DNA from 2 places in the Stenotrophomonas sp. YJH_SMC_12-1 genome. Region 2 is predicted to be linked to the other one. Evidence: riboswitches for the same ligand, from Rfam matches in the RefSeq annotation. Region 2 holds a riboswitch; the other holds the start of a gene.
The links. Region 2 has a riboswitch for cobalamin ahead of AC5P8Y_RS13785 (epoxyqueuosine reductase QueH). Riboswitches for the same ligand answer to the same signal wherever they lie in the genome.

Region 1 (7,214 bases), on a different contig from region 2:
ATGATCAGAGCGCAATGATCCCCCCCCGCTACCAACGGCTGTCCGACGAACTGGCCGAGGCCATCCACGGCGGACGCCTTCCGGTAGGCAGCCGCCTGCCCTCGCTGCGGCAGATGGCCCTGCAGCGCCGGCTCAGCCTGAACACGGTGATCGCCGCCTACCGCCAGCTGGAAGACGCTGGTCTGGTCATTCCCCGGCCCAAGGCCGGCTTCGAGGTCGCGCCGCGGCTGTCGGTGCCGGAACGTTCGCTGCGCGACACACCGTCTGCGCCCACCGCGCCGCTGCAGCAGGTACTGATGGCCCGCGTGCTGGAAGCACAGCGCCGCCCCGGCGTGATCGACCTGGCCTTTGCCGGCCCGCGCGGTCGCCAGTTCTACCCCGGCGCGCAGCTGGCCAAGCACACGGCGCAGGTACTGCGCCATGGCCAGCAGACCGTGGAGACCTACGCACGCCCCAACGGCTCGCCACGGCTGCTGGCGCAGATCGTGCGCCGCGGCCCGCGCATGGGCCTGCATACCCACAGCGAACGCCTGCTGCTGACCCACGGTGCGATGGAAGGCCTGCAGCTGGCGCTGCGTGCAGTCACCCAGCCCGGTGATGCGGTCGGCATCGAGGCGCCGTCCTACTTCAACCTCTACCCGTTGCTGGCCAACCTCGGCCTGCAGGCCATCGAACTGCCCACCCACCCGCAGCTCGGCCTGGATGTGGATGCGCTGGATGCGCTGCTGGAGCACACGCCGCTGGCCGCACTGGTGGTGATGCCGACCGTGCACAACCCGCTCGGCTGCACCATGCCGACCGCCGCCAAGCAACGCCTGACCGAACTGGTCAATGCACGCCAGCTGCCGCTGATCGAAGATGCGGTGTATGCCGAGCTGCAGTTCTGCGAACCGCCGGCGCCGTTGCTGAAAGCCTTCGATCGCGATGGCTGGGTGATGGTGGTCGGCGGCTTTTCCAAGACGCTGGCGCCGGATTACCGCATCGGCTGGCTCGATGGCGGCCGCTTCGCCGAGCGCATCGCGCTGCTGAAATTCCAGTCCACCGGCGGCGAGCCGCAGCTGCTGGGGGACGCGGTGGCGGCCTATCTGGAAGCGGGCAGCTACGAGCACCACCTGCATCGCATGCGCCGCCTGTACCGCGAACAGGTCGGACGGCTGCGCCAGCTGGTGGCCGAACACTTCCCGGCCGGCACCCGCGCCACCGAACCGCAGGGTGGCTTCCTGCTGTGGCTGGAACTGCCCGGCGTGGACACGCGCGAGCTGTTCGAGCGTGCACTGCAGGAGGACATCGTGTTCATGCCCGGCCAGGTGTATTCACGCGGCGCGCGGTATCGCCATTGCCTGCGGCTGTCGTGCTGCCAGACGCTGGATGCACGCTTCATCGGCGCGGTGGAGCGGCTGGGCGCGATCGCGCGGGAGCTGGCGGCCGCAGCACGGTAGTGCCGGCCGCTGGCCGGCAACTGCACGCAGGTGGATACATCGAGGTTGCCGGCCAGCGGCCGGCACTACCCTAGGTCAATCGAGCAGATGCGTGCTCAGGATCTGGCCATCCGCTCCCGGCAGATGTGGCAGCCGCCCCCAGCACGGCATCGGCAGGCGCTGCTGCAGCGTTGCGATGTTCTCATCCTGGCGCTGCATCGCCGGGTCGATGTGGTTGCCGATCCAGCCCAGGCACTCCACCCCTTCGGCCTGCAACGACTGCGCGGTCAGTCGCGCGTGGTTGACGCAGCCCAGCCGCATGCCCACCACCAGCAACACCGGCAACCGCAATGCGCGCACCAGGTCGAGCTGGTCGAGCGTGGCCGAGACCGGTGCCAGCCAACCGCCAACCCCCTCCACCACCACGACATCGGCCTGCGCGCGCAGCCGCTCGAACGCTGCCATGATCGGTGCCAGCTCCACCTGCACGCCGTCCTCGGCAGCGGCCAGCTCCGGTGCCAGCGGCTGGCGCAACGCATACGGGTTCAGATCGGCATAGTCCGGTACCGGCCAGCTGGCCGCCTGCAGCGCCAATGCGTCTTCGTTGCGCAGGCCCTGGCCCAGGTCTTCGCTGCCGCTGGCCACCGGCTTCATGCCCACCGCGCGCAGGCCGCGCCGGCGCAGTGCGTGCAGCAGCGCGGTGCTGGCCGCGGTCTTGCCGATCTCGGTATCGGTGCCGGTGACGAACAGGGCGGGCGGCAGCGTGGCGGGCAACGGCATCGACGGGCTCCAACGGGGCAACAGAGCGTGCATTATCGCCGGCCCGGCACGCTTGCTAGACTGCTGGCATGTTCGCCAATGCCTCGCTCACCGGCAGCAAGCCGGAACAATACGCCCAGCTGCTGGAACAGGCCCGTGGCCTGGTCTACGCCGAGTCCGACCGCATCGCCAACGCGGCCAACCTCTCGGCCCTGGTCTACCACGCCCTGCCCGACCTGAACTGGGTGGGCTTCTACCTGTACGACGGCAAGGAACTGGTGGTTGGCCCGTTCCAGGGCCTGCCGGCCTGCGTGCGCATCCCGCTGGACAAGGGCGTGTGCGGTGCCGCCGCCAGCCAGCGCGTGACCCAGCGCGTAGAGGACGTCGACGCCTTCCCCGGCCACATCGCCTGCGATTCGGCCTCGCGCTCGGAACTGGTGGTGCCGCTGCTGCGCGGCGATGAACTGATCGGCGTGTTCGACATCGACAGCCCGAAGGTCGGCCGCTTCGATGCCGACGACCAGGCTGGCCTGGAAGCCATCGCCCGCGTGTTCGTCGAGGCGCTGGGATGAGCGCACCGAAGCTGCGCAACATCGGCCCGAAAAGTGCGGCGTGGCTGCGCCAGGTCGGCCTGCGCAGCCGCGACGACCTGGTCGCGATCGGAGCCGTCGGCGCCTTCGTCAAGGTCAAGCGCGCCGGCTTCAAGCCCAGCCTGAACCTGCTGTACTCGCTGGAAGGCGCGTTGCTGGACTGCCATTGGCAGGAGCTGAGCGAGCCACAGCGTGAAGCACTGGTGCAGGATTACGAAGCACGCATCGCTGCGCATCCGCTGAAGGCAGCCGGCCCGGCGTCGGGCCCAGTGCATGAGCAGCGCTTCGATGCCGACGATGACGCTGAGGACAGCGTGGCCGAGGGCGCGGACGAGGATTGAGGCCTCCGCGTTCCTGGGGATGCCGGCCAGCGGCCGGCACTACCAGTGTGATGCGGGATCGGTAGCGCCGGGCCATGCCCGGCGAGTGCGCTCAGGGCTGCTGCAGCTCCAGCAGCTCACCCACCAGCCCGATCTCGCCGCGCTCCAGCCACACCCGCAGGCGCGTGCCGTGGTCGATACGCAGCGCCCAGCACAGCGACATGGGCAGGCCGCAGACCTGCGACAGCACCATGCGCAACGGGCCGCCATGGCTGACCACCAGCGTCGGCACCGGATCGTCATCATCGAGCAGGCAATCCAGCGCGCGCGCGATGCGCCGCTCGAAGTGGCCCCAGCTCTCGCCATTGGGCGGCGGGAACGCGTGCGGGTCGGCATGGAAGGCCGCCAGTGCATCCTCCGGCAAGTCGAACAGCGACCGCCCGTCCCAATCGCCGAAGTCCAGCTCTTCCCATTCCTCGTCCGCTTCCACGTCCAGCCCACGCGGCGTGGCCAAGGCCATCGCCGTATGCAGCGCGCGCAACCGCGGTGAACTGATCACCCGCTCCCAGCGTTGCCCGGCATAGGCCTCGACCAGCTCCTGCGGCAGCCCGGCCAGCTGCGGTGGGTCGCTGCGGCCATCAAGGAACTCGTCACGGCCATTGCCGGCATGGCGGACCAGGTCGAGGATCATGCGGGCGTCCCGGACGGGCGACGCAGGTACAGCGGAAAACGGGCGGACATCGGCAACGGCACCACGGGATCGAGCAACCATTCTAAAGGCACAGCAAAGGCAGTCGCGCAGGCGCGACGCAACGGGACGGCCTGCGATGCCGTAGACTGCGCCCACTTCCAGGTGACCTGCGGCCATGGCCGGCAGGTTGAAACGGGAAGCCGGTGACGCGTGATTCCACGCCAGGCCGGCGCTGCCCCCGCAACGGTAAGCACGTCAGTTCCAGGCAACACCGCCACTGTGCCGCAGGCATGGGAAGGCGCCTGGACGGTGGCCTCGCGCCACCCGGCGGCAAGCCCGGAGACCGGCCCGGAAGCCTCAGGTCGCGATGCGGTGGGCATGGCGCTGGATGACCGTGGCGTGCGCTGCGGCATCGGCGCACGCCTGCCTTCGCGGCTCCTCCCCTTCGCCACGCGGGCGTGCGTGGCACCTGGAGTCCCCCATGAAGCTGCAGTCCCGAATGCTGTCCCTGGCCGTGCTGGCCACCCTGCCCGCGCTGGCCCAGGCCGCCGATGACACCACTGCGCTCGACCAGATCCTGGTCACCGCCACCCGCACCCCGATCGCCCTGCAGGACAGTATCGCGCCGGCGCAGGTGATCGACCGCGCGCAGATCGAATCCAGCCAGGCCACCTCGCTGCAAGAGCTGCTGCGCGGCCGCGCCGGCATCAACCTGACCAATGCCGGCGGCCTCGGCAAGCAGAGCTCGCTGTTCCTGCGCGGCACCAACTCGGGCCACACCGTGGTGCTGGTGGACGGCGTGCGCATCAACAGCGCCGACCTCGGCCTGGCCATGTACCAGGACCTGCCGCTGGCGCAGATCGAGCGCGTGGAAATCGTGCGCGGCCCGCAGTCGAGCTTGTACGGCGCCGACGCCATCGGTGGCGTGATCCAGATCTTCACCCGCCGCAACCAGGGCGATTTCGCCCCGCACTTCCAGCTTGGCGGTGGCAGCAACGGCCTGCGTGAAGCCAGCGGTGGCATTGGCGGCGGTACCGAACGCGGCTGGTTCGGTGCCGACATCGCCTACCAGCATTCCGACGGCATCGATGCCTGCCGCGGCTCGGCCACGCTGTTCACCGGCTGCTTCGCCGACGAGCCCGACCGCGACGGTTACCGCAACCTGTCCAAGAGCCTGCGCGGTGGCTACACCTTCAACGACCAGTGGAACGTGGAAGGCAGCGCCCTGCGCGCCGACGGCAAGAACCATTACGACGGTTACTACAACTATTCGGAAACCCGCCAGCAGGTGCTGGCCGGCAAGGTGCGCTACACCCCTTCCGAGCGCCTGGCATTCACCGCAAACGTCGGGCGCAGTGACAACGAGTCGGACAACTTCGGCGACTTCGGTGCACGTGGCAGCGCACAGACCCACCGCGACAGCGCCTCCCTGCAGGGCGATTTCGGCGTGGCCGAGGGCCAGCTGCTGAGCGCAGGCGTGGACTGGAGCGAAGACAACCTGGATGGCAGCAGCGCGGGTTACCTGGTCGACAGCCGCCGCAACACCGGCGTATTCGTGCAGTACCAGGGCCGCTTCGGCCGCCACCAGCTGCAGGCCAGCGCACGCAACGACGACAACCAGCAGTTCGGCAACCACGCCACCGGCAGCGTTGGCTGGGCGATGGAGCTGGGCCACGGCCTGCGCCTCAACGCCAGCTATGGCACGGCGTTCAAGGCACCGACCTTCAGCGATCTGTACGACCCGTGGAGCGGCGTGCCGACGTTGAAGCCGGAGAAGTCCAAGAGCGCCAACCTCGGCGTTTCGCAGCAGGGCCAGGGCTGGCACTGGGGCCTGGACGTGTATGAAACCCGCATCGATGACCTGATCACCTACGATGCGGCAACCTTCAAGATGCAGCAGGTGGAGAAGGCCCGCATCCGCGGTGCCGAACTGACCGGTGGCGTGCTGCTGGCCGGCTTCGACATCAACGCGCAGCTGAGCTACACCGACCCGCGCAACCGCACCGGCGGCAGCACCCAGTTCGACAACTGGCTGCCACGCCGCGCGCAGCAGACCGCGCGCCTGGACATCGACCGTCGCTTCGGCGATTTCCGCGCAGGCCTGACCGTGCAGGGTGCCGGCAAGCGCTACGACGATGCCTCGAATGCGGTGAAGGTGGGCGGCTACGGTACGCTGGATGTTCGCGCCGAATACGCACTGACGCCATCGTGGTCGCTGCTGGCACGTGCCGCCAACGTCTTCGACCGTCGCTACGAAACGGTGGCATGGTTCAACCAGCCCGGCCGCGAGTACCAGTTGAGCGTGCGTTACCAGCCGAAGTGAGCGCAACGTTCATGGTAGTGCCGGCCACTGGCCGGCAACATCATGACCTTCGGCAACGCATCCCGGGTTGCCGGCCAGCGGCCGGCACTACCCATTGCGTTGGCCGGCTTATCGGCCGGCGGCCAACCCCGGCAGTTCACGCAGGTCGTCGATCACCGCCACCGCATGCGCGGTGGCCAGGTCCAGGCCGCGCGGATAGCCGTAGCGCACCAGCGCGATCGGCATGCCGGCCTCTTCGGCGGCGCGGTAGTCGGTCAACGAATCACCCACCATCAGGCAGGACTCCACCGGCAGCCCGAAGTGCGCGGCGATGTGCCGCAGTGGCTCGCCACTGGGCTTGCGCTGCGGCAGCGAATCCCCCCCCAGTACCAGCGCGAATGCATCATCGATACCCAGGTGCTGCAGCAGCGGCGGCACCAGTGCTTCGGGCTTGTTGGTGCAGATCGCCAGCGGCACGTTGCGCGCACGCAGTTGCGCCAGCGCTTCGCCCACGCCGTCGAACAGTCGCGGGCTGCGCAGCAGGCACTCACGGTAGTGCACCATGAACACCGGCATCACCTCCGCCAGGTCCACCTCGCTGCCGGCGGCCTGCACCGCCTGTTCGACCAGACGACGCACACCGTCGCCGATCCAGCCCAGAACCGTGGCTTCCGGCACGCGCGCCAGGCCGATGTCTTCCAGCGTGCGGTTCAGTGCTTCGGCAATATCGGCAGCGCTGTCGACCAGCGTGCCATCGAGGTCGAACACGACCAGCGGATAGGGATACGACAAGGGAACGGCACCTGTGCGACGTGGGGCCGTCCATTGTACGCCGCTGGTTTTTGCACCGATCCGCCTCAGCCGATCCGGCGCGCGCGGGTAGCCAGGAAGGTGGGCAGATAGCGGTCGATCAGGAAGCGCGGCTGCGGCTGCCAGTCTTCCATGAAGCGATCGATCACGAAGCCGGCATCCAGCTGTCCACCGATCAGTTCTGTCAGGCTGTGGCCGAAGGTCAGCGCATCACCCCGCGCCAGCTTCGCCTCGCGCTCGGCCGGTGGCAGGTCTTCCAGATCCGAATAGGGAATGGCGTACTGCGGCCGGATCAGGCCCTGTGCATCAAGCTGCGGATCGCGC
Region 2 (7,214 bases):
TGCCCCGCGAGCGGGTGGAGGCGGTGCACGAGCACCTGCAGCAGGCCGACGCCGTGCTGGTGGTGGGCTCGTCGCTGATGGTCTATTCCGGCTTCCGCTTCGTGCAGGCGGCGGCCAAAGCAGGACTGCCGGTGGCGGCGTTGAACCGTGGCCGCACCCGTGCAGACGACCTGCTGCAGTTCAAGGATGAACGCGATTGTGCTGAGGCCCTGGCGTCGGTTATCGAACCATCGGCTGGGTAGAGTCGACTGTCAGTCGACTCTACAGGCCACCCGCCGCCGCGAAACAGCGATCCATCCAGATGGTTGATCCCGGAGCCGTGCGGCGGTGCAATACGCATCCCCTACGTCGTCCATCACTGTCTTGAGCCAGCTGTTTTCGCCGATCTCGTTCGGCCCCCTGACCCTGTCCAACCGCATCGTCGTCGCGCCGATGTGCCAGTACTCCGCCGAAGACGGCCGCGCCAGCGACTGGCATGCCATGCACCTGGGCAACCTGGCGCAATCCGGCGCCGGCCTGCTGATCCTGGAAGCCACCGCGGTCGAGCCGCGTGGCCGCATCAGCTGGGCCGACCTGGGCCTTTGGGATGACGGCACCGAGGCCGCGTTGGCACAGGTACTGGCCAGCGTCCGCCGCTGGTCGCCGATGCCGCTGGGCATCCAGCTCGGCCATGCCGGTCGCAAGGCCTCGGTGAACCGCCCTTGGGACGGCGGTGGCCAGCTGCCGGCCGACGATGCGCGTGGCTGGGCCACCGTGGCGCCGTCGCCGCTGCCGTTCCACGCCGCCGATCCGGCACCGCAGGAACTGGACGAGGCCGGCATCGCCGAGGTCATCGCCGCCTTCGCCGCCAGTGCGGTGCGTGCCGAGCGCCTCGGCTTCGAGCTGATCGAGCTGCATGCCGCCCACGGCTACCTGCTGCACCAGTTCCTGTCGCCGCTGAGCAACCGTCGCACTGATGGCTACGGTGGCTCATTGCCGAACCGCCTGCGCCTGCTGGTGGAAGTGTTCGACGCCGTGCGTGCGGCGGTATCGGACAAGGTCGCCGTGGGCGTGCGCATCTCCGCCAGCGACTGGGTCGATGGCGGCTGGGATCTGGTGCAGAGCGAAGCGCTGGCCCAGGTGCTGGACGCGCGCGGCTGCAATTTCCTGCACGTCTCCAGCGGTGGCCTGGACGAACGCCAGAAGATCACCGTCGGTCCGGGCTACCAGGTGCCGTTCGCGGCAGCGATCAAGGCCAAGGTGCGCATGCCGGTCATCGCCGTGGGCATGATCACCGAGCCCGAGCAGGCCGAATCGATCCTGCGCCATCGCCACGCCGATGCCGTGGCCCTGGCGCGCGGCATCCTCTACGACCCGCGCTGGCCGTGGCATGCCGCTGCCGCATTGCGCGACAGCGTGGAACCTGCGCCACAGTACCTGCGCTGCGAGCCGCGCGATGCGCGCGGCGTGTTCAAGACGCGCTGAGGCTCACACCCGCCAGGCCGGCGCGATGCCGGCCTGAAGGTGTTCGAACAGCGCGCGGATCTTGGCGGTGAAATCGCGGCGGTCGCTGACGCAGAAGTAGACCTCCATCGGTTCCGGGCGCCACGCGGTGTCGGCGCCGAACACCGCCTGCAGGCGGCCCTCGCGCAGGTACGGCTCGGCCACGAATGCGGCCAGCCGGGTGATGCCGGCACCGGCCGCCGCCAGCGTCGCCAGCGCATCGATGTCATCGCAGACCATGCTCGGTGGCAGCGTGGCGTCCACGCGCTGGCCGTCCTTCAGCAGGCCCCAGCGCAATGGCCGGCCATCGGTAGGGAAGCGGTGCAGCAACCCGCGATGACCGCCCAGTTCGGAAGGCTGTTGCGGGGTGCCGTGCGCCTTCAGGTAGGCCGGCGAGGCACAGAACACGAACGGAACACGCGCCAGCTGCCGCGCGACCACGCCGTCCTCCAGCTGCGCCCCGATGCGGATGCTGGCATCCACCGCTTCCGGCCCATGCTGCACGGCGCGGTCGGTCAGGCGCAGCTCCAGCTGCAGTTGTGGGTAGCGCTGCTGCAGTGAAGGCAACAAGGGGGCAAGCACGTGGCGACCGAAGGCGCTGCTGCTGGCGATGCGCAGCGGCCCGGCCGGTTCGATGTCACCGGCGGTGACCATCGCCTGCGCGCGCGCCAGGTCGGCTTCGATGTGGCGCACCTGCGCCAGGTACAGCGCGCCGGCCTCGCTGAGGGCCAGCTGCCGCGTACTCCGGTTCAGCAACCGTACGCCCAGATGGGCCTCCAGCCGGTTGATGTTCTGGCCGACCGCGGTGGCGCTGATGCCAAGGATGCGGGCCGCGGCGGCAATGCTGCCGGTCTCTGCGGTGCGGGTGAAGCTGCGGATCAGTTGCAACAGGTTCATGACCGACCAGCTTGCCACGGGAAGGTCCAAGTATCGCTTGGTACTGAACCAAGCAGGTCGGTTGCACCCGTGATCATCCGGCCGCTGGGCAGGGCGCTGCCCTACACTGTGGCGATGCGCCCCGATTCCATTCTTACCCTGTCATGCCCCGACCGCACCGGCATCGTCTACCGCGTGTCCGGCCTGCTGTTCGACCACGGCTGCAACATCCTCGACGCCCAGCAGTTCGGCGATGAGGAGAGTGGCCGCTTCTTCCTGCGCGTGCACTTCGACCGCGATGCCGGCCTGCCGCTGGAGACCGTGCACGCCGCCATGGCCACGCTTGCCGAAGGCTTCGGCATGGACTGGCAGCTGCACGATGGCCGACGCCGCGCGCGGCTGCTGGTGCTGGTCAGCAAACAGGGGCATTGCCTCAACGACCTGCTGTTCCGCGCCCACAGCGGCCAGCTGAAGGTGGACATCGCAGCAGTGGCGTCCAACCACGCCGACTTCGCGCCGCTGGCGGCGTCCTACCAGGTGCCGTTCCACCACCTGCCGGTGACCGCCGATACACGCGCGGTGCAGGAGCAGCAGATCATCGACCTCGTCGAGCGCGAACGCATCGACCTGGTGGTGCTGGCGCGCTACATGCAGATCCTGTCACCCACGCTGTGCCGCGCGCTGGCCGGCCGTGCCATCAACATCCACCACAGCTTCCTGCCCAGCTTCAAGGGCGCGCAGCCGTACCACCAGGCACACGCGCGTGGGGTCAAGATCATCGGCGCCACCGCGCACTATGTCACCGAGGACCTGGACGAAGGCCCGATCATCGAACAGGACGTGGCCCGCGTGGACCACGCGATGGCACCGCGTGAACTGGTGCGGCTGGGCAGCGATACCGAATCGCTGGTGCTGGCACGCGCGGTTCGCCGCCATGTGGAGCACCGCATCCTGCTCAACGGGCATCGCACGGTGGTATTCCGGTAATCGCCCATCCCGCGTCCGCCGGGCATGGCCCGGCGCTACCACGGGTGCTATCCGGTAGTACCGGCCGCTGGCCGGCAACTGCAGAGGTCCCGAGGTTGCCGGCCAGCGGCCGGCACTACCGAATCCTGATTTCATCCAATGAAAAGTCCCCGGTTCGGCCGTCCCGCGATCTATAGGGGGGCGTAGTTAGGGGGCTGGATGAATCGATTGTGTTGTTGTGGGCAGGAGCGCGCAAGCAGCATAAGCGACGTGCGCGATAGCGCGGGGCCATGCCCGGCGGTCACGCCTCAGACGATCGCGATCCCCGCCTTGCCCAGCGCCTCGCGCACCATCACGTCGTTGGCTTCGGTCACCGGCTTGGTCAGCTCCCACAGGAACTTCACCCGGAAGCCGGACTTCACCGCGTCCTGCGCGCTCCACAGCACGCAGTAGTCACGGGCCAGGCCGCATACGTGCACTTCGCGGATGCGGCGTTCATGCAGCCAGCCGGCCAGGCCGGTGGCCGGGCGCTCGCCCTCGGGGCCGTGGTTCTCGCGGAAGGCGCTGTACGAATCCACCTGTTGGCGCGTGCCCTTGCGCAGGATCAGGTCGGCCACGGTCCAGTCCACGCCCGGGTGCAGGGCGGCACCGGCGCTGCCCTGCACGCAGTGGTCCGGCCACAGGGTCTGCGGCTGCGCGTGCAGCAGGATGGTCTCGAACGGGCGTTGGCCGGGGTGCTGGCTGGCGAACGAGGCATGGTCGGCCGGGTGCCAGTCCTGTGTTGCCACCACGGTGCGGTAGCGGCGCTGCGCCAGCAGATCGGCAATGGGTGCCACCAGCGCATCGCCCTGGTCGCAGGCCAGGGCGCCACCGGGCATGAAGTCCGGCTGCAGGTCGATCACCAGCAGGGCGACATCGGCGGGCAGGGCGGTCATGGCAGTTCCGGTACAACAGAAGGGGCGACCAGCGTGGCCGCCCCATGCCTGCACGTCAATCGTCCTGCGGCGTCCCAGCGTCCTGCCCGTAGTACAACAGGCCGATCTTGATCCGCTCGCGGCCATTCTCGCGGCGATGGCGGTTGGCATCGCGCAGCGAGTACACGCAGCCGCAGTATTCCTGCTGGTAGAACTGCTCGCGCTTGCTGATCTCGATCATGCGGCTGGCACCGCCGCCCTTGCGCCAGTTGTAGTCCCAGTACTGCAGGCCTTCATAGCGCGAGGCGGCGCGGATGCCGCAGTCGTTGATCTGCGCCATGTTCTTCCAGCGCGAGATGCCCAGCGAAGAACTGATGGTGTCGTAGCCGTGCTCGTGCGCGTACAGCGCAGTGCGCTCGAAGCGCATGTCGAAGCACATCGTGCAGCGGATGCCGCGTTCGGGCTCGTTTTCCATGCCGCGTGCACGGCTGAACCAGTTGTCGGTGTCGTAGTCGCAGTCGATGAAAGGAATGCCGTGCTGCTCGGCGAAGCGGATGTTCTCCTGCTTGCGCAGCTCGTACTCCTTCACCGGGTGGATGTTGGGGTTGTAGAAGAAGATCGCGTAGTCGATCCCGGAGGCGGTGATCGCCTCCATCACTTCGCCGGAACAGGGCGCGCAGCACGAATGCAGCAGCAGGCGCTTGCCGTCGGCGGGCAGGGTCAGGGTGGGGCGTTGGAGCTCGGTCATCGTCAGGTACCGCATGGACCGCCGGCAACGGCGGTGGCCCATGCATCAGCGCGTGGGTGAACGGGTCTGGCCGGATACCGTGAACAGGACGCGCGCGGCCACATCGCCTGCACGCGCAGGACGACGACGGCCCCGGCAACCTCCCCGCGGAGATTCCAGGTCGAGTCAGGGGACGGTCGTGTCCCCCGGCCGGGGCCGGTATTCGGGCTGATGGACTCGGGCCGCAGCCCACCTACTACCTGCCGCTTCCCAGGCGCGAGCCCAGTGCTGTTGGCAGGATTCGTTTCCATTCACCGCTGCGGGGCAGCTCCGGAATGGACGCGCGAGGCGCCTTCACCGGATTCCCGTTTAAATCCCTCCCCGCGCCGCAGCGATGGGAGGGATACCTTCGGCGTGTGCAAGGTGGACCTGTTGGTGGCGCCGGTCAAGAGCGCAGGGGGCAGAGCCCGCTGCGCTGCAACGGGATCCAACCCCGGTCGGGATGCACCTTCAATGCCCCACGGCCGCCCGCGTGCGGATGTCGTCCAGCCGCTGGTCGTGCAGCAGGCGGCCGTTCTCCCACACGGTCACCATTGCGTCCTCGAAGCCGTCCGGCAGGGTGTCGTCGCCATTGGCCGGCAGTGGCACCGTATGCAGGCTGCCATCGTCCAGGCGGCGCAGCAGGCGCATGCGGCCACGCTTGCTGGCCTTGCCGGCGTCGGTGACCGGATCCTTGTAGACGTCGATCCACTCACCCTCGACCCGCGCCGCCGAGCACTTCAGCGCGAACTTCTGCGTATCGCGGTCCAGCCGCTGCAGCAGTGCACCGCCCATGCCGAAGGCCACGTTGTCGACGGCGTAGCCGTCGTCGGTGATGCGCTGCAGGATCGCGCGGATGGTGTCCGGATTGATGCCATCGCCCTGGATCACCCGCACGTGGTTGAGCACGCGATAGCCCTTGCCGTTGAGGCTGTGGCCGAAGGCTTCATCCAGCCGGCGCAGGCTTTCGGCCACCACCTCCACCGGGTCACCCGAGTCGGGACGGATGACCAGGGTGGCGCCCGACGCGATCACGTCATCGCGCAGGGTGGTGCCCCAGTGTTCGCTGATCGCGCGGTAGATGTCATAGCTGTCCGACACCACCGCCACGATCGAACCGGGCTTGCCGAACTGGCGCAGCATGTTGCGATAGGCGTCCACCTCGCGTTCGCGGCCCCAACTGGTGATGGTGCTGTGCTCGGCGGCCGGAATCGAATAGCCGGCCATCGGTGCGTGGTAGTGCGCGCGTGCCAGGCACAGCGCCGACACGGTATCGGTGCCGAGGAAGTTGACCAGGTGCGCGGCACCGCCCAACGCGGCCGATTCCAGGCTCGATACACCGCGCGCGCCGAAGTCGTGCAGCTTGAACGGCAGCTGCCCCTGCGGGTCGTCGCTGGTCTGCTGCAGGAACGCGGCGATGGTCTGCCGTGCGTGCCAGCTGATGGTGGCCACGGTGACCGGATACCACACGCGCAGCAGCAGCGTTTCCAGATACGACGGCACCCAGAACGCAGCCGGATCGGTCGACTCGATGGTCATCAGTGCCTGGTGGGTGGGCACCACGCTGCCCTCGGGAACGGCGCGGATGCGCACCGGCAGGTGGCCGCCAAGCCGGTCGACGATATCGCGCCAGCCGGCCTCGTTGAACGGTTCGCCATGGGCGGCGAATACCGCAGCAGCGTCGTCGATGTCGGCGTGGGTGACCGGTCGTGCCAGCGCGTCCTTGAGGATCGCCTGCAGGCCGAAGAACACCGTGCGATCGTGCAGGCCGCCACGTGATTCGACGTAGAAGAACGTGGCATCGGTACCCGGCGGGTACTGCAGCCAATGGCTGGCCTTGTAGCTGTCGGTGTTGAGGAGAAGATTATCGAGGTAGTGCATGACGGAAGCTCCTTCGCGTCGAGTGACACCAGCGGTCTATCCGCCAGTGGGGGGGCCGGGCCTGTCAGCCGCGGCCGAGGAAATACTCCAGGATGTGCAGGTGGTCTTCGAACAGCTGCGGGCCCATGTCCAGGGCTTCACTCACCGGTATCCAGCGCGCCTTGTCTGCGTCGTCGCCGCCGCGCACCGGCGGCAGTTCACCGGCCGGGAATTCGAAGTGGAAACCGTGGGTGATGGTGCGGCCGCGCTGGCTGCGGTCGGGGTGGTCGAAGACCTGCTGGCCCTTCAGCGAACCCTTCAGCACCGGCAGCGGAATCTTCAGCCGGGTT

Region 1: it holds a riboswitch for cobalamin, as region 2 does, so the genes downstream of both, btuB (TonB-dependent vitamin B12 receptor) here and AC5P8Y_RS13785 (epoxyqueuosine reductase QueH) in region 2, are expected to answer to the same signal.

Annotation. Positions count from the first base shown of each region.
Region 1 is NZ_JCAFUD010000003.1:161,576-168,789, reverse strand. It holds gene AC5P8Y_RS06980 (aminotransferase-like domain-containing protein) at 1-1,439, shown strand, start outside; gene bioD (dethiobiotin synthase) at 1,515-2,198, opposite strand; gene AC5P8Y_RS06970 (GAF domain-containing protein) at 2,267-2,749, shown strand; gene AC5P8Y_RS06965 (TfoX/Sxy family protein) at 2,746-3,108, shown strand; gene AC5P8Y_RS06960 (histidine phosphatase family protein) at 3,200-3,778, opposite strand; cobalamin riboswitch at 3,922-4,144, shown strand; gene btuB (TonB-dependent vitamin B12 receptor) at 4,260-6,101, shown strand; gene gph (phosphoglycolate phosphatase) at 6,210-6,872, opposite strand; gene AC5P8Y_RS06945 (class I SAM-dependent methyltransferase) at 6,938-7,214, opposite strand, start outside.
Region 2 is NZ_JCAFUD010000007.1:28,957-36,170, reverse strand. It holds gene AC5P8Y_RS13810 (NAD-dependent protein deacetylase) at 1-242, shown strand, start outside; gene AC5P8Y_RS13805 (NADH:flavin oxidoreductase/NADH oxidase) at 364-1,464, shown strand; gene AC5P8Y_RS13800 (LysR family transcriptional regulator) at 1,468-2,379, opposite strand; gene purU (formyltetrahydrofolate deformylase) at 2,494-3,345, shown strand; gene pncA (bifunctional nicotinamidase/pyrazinamidase) at 3,633-4,259, opposite strand; gene AC5P8Y_RS13785 (epoxyqueuosine reductase QueH) at 4,315-5,001, opposite strand; cobalamin riboswitch at 5,163-5,392, opposite strand; gene AC5P8Y_RS13780 (nicotinate phosphoribosyltransferase) at 5,476-6,885, opposite strand; gene AC5P8Y_RS13775 (bifunctional nicotinamide-nucleotide adenylyltransferase/Nudix hydroxylase) at 6,950-7,214, opposite strand, start outside.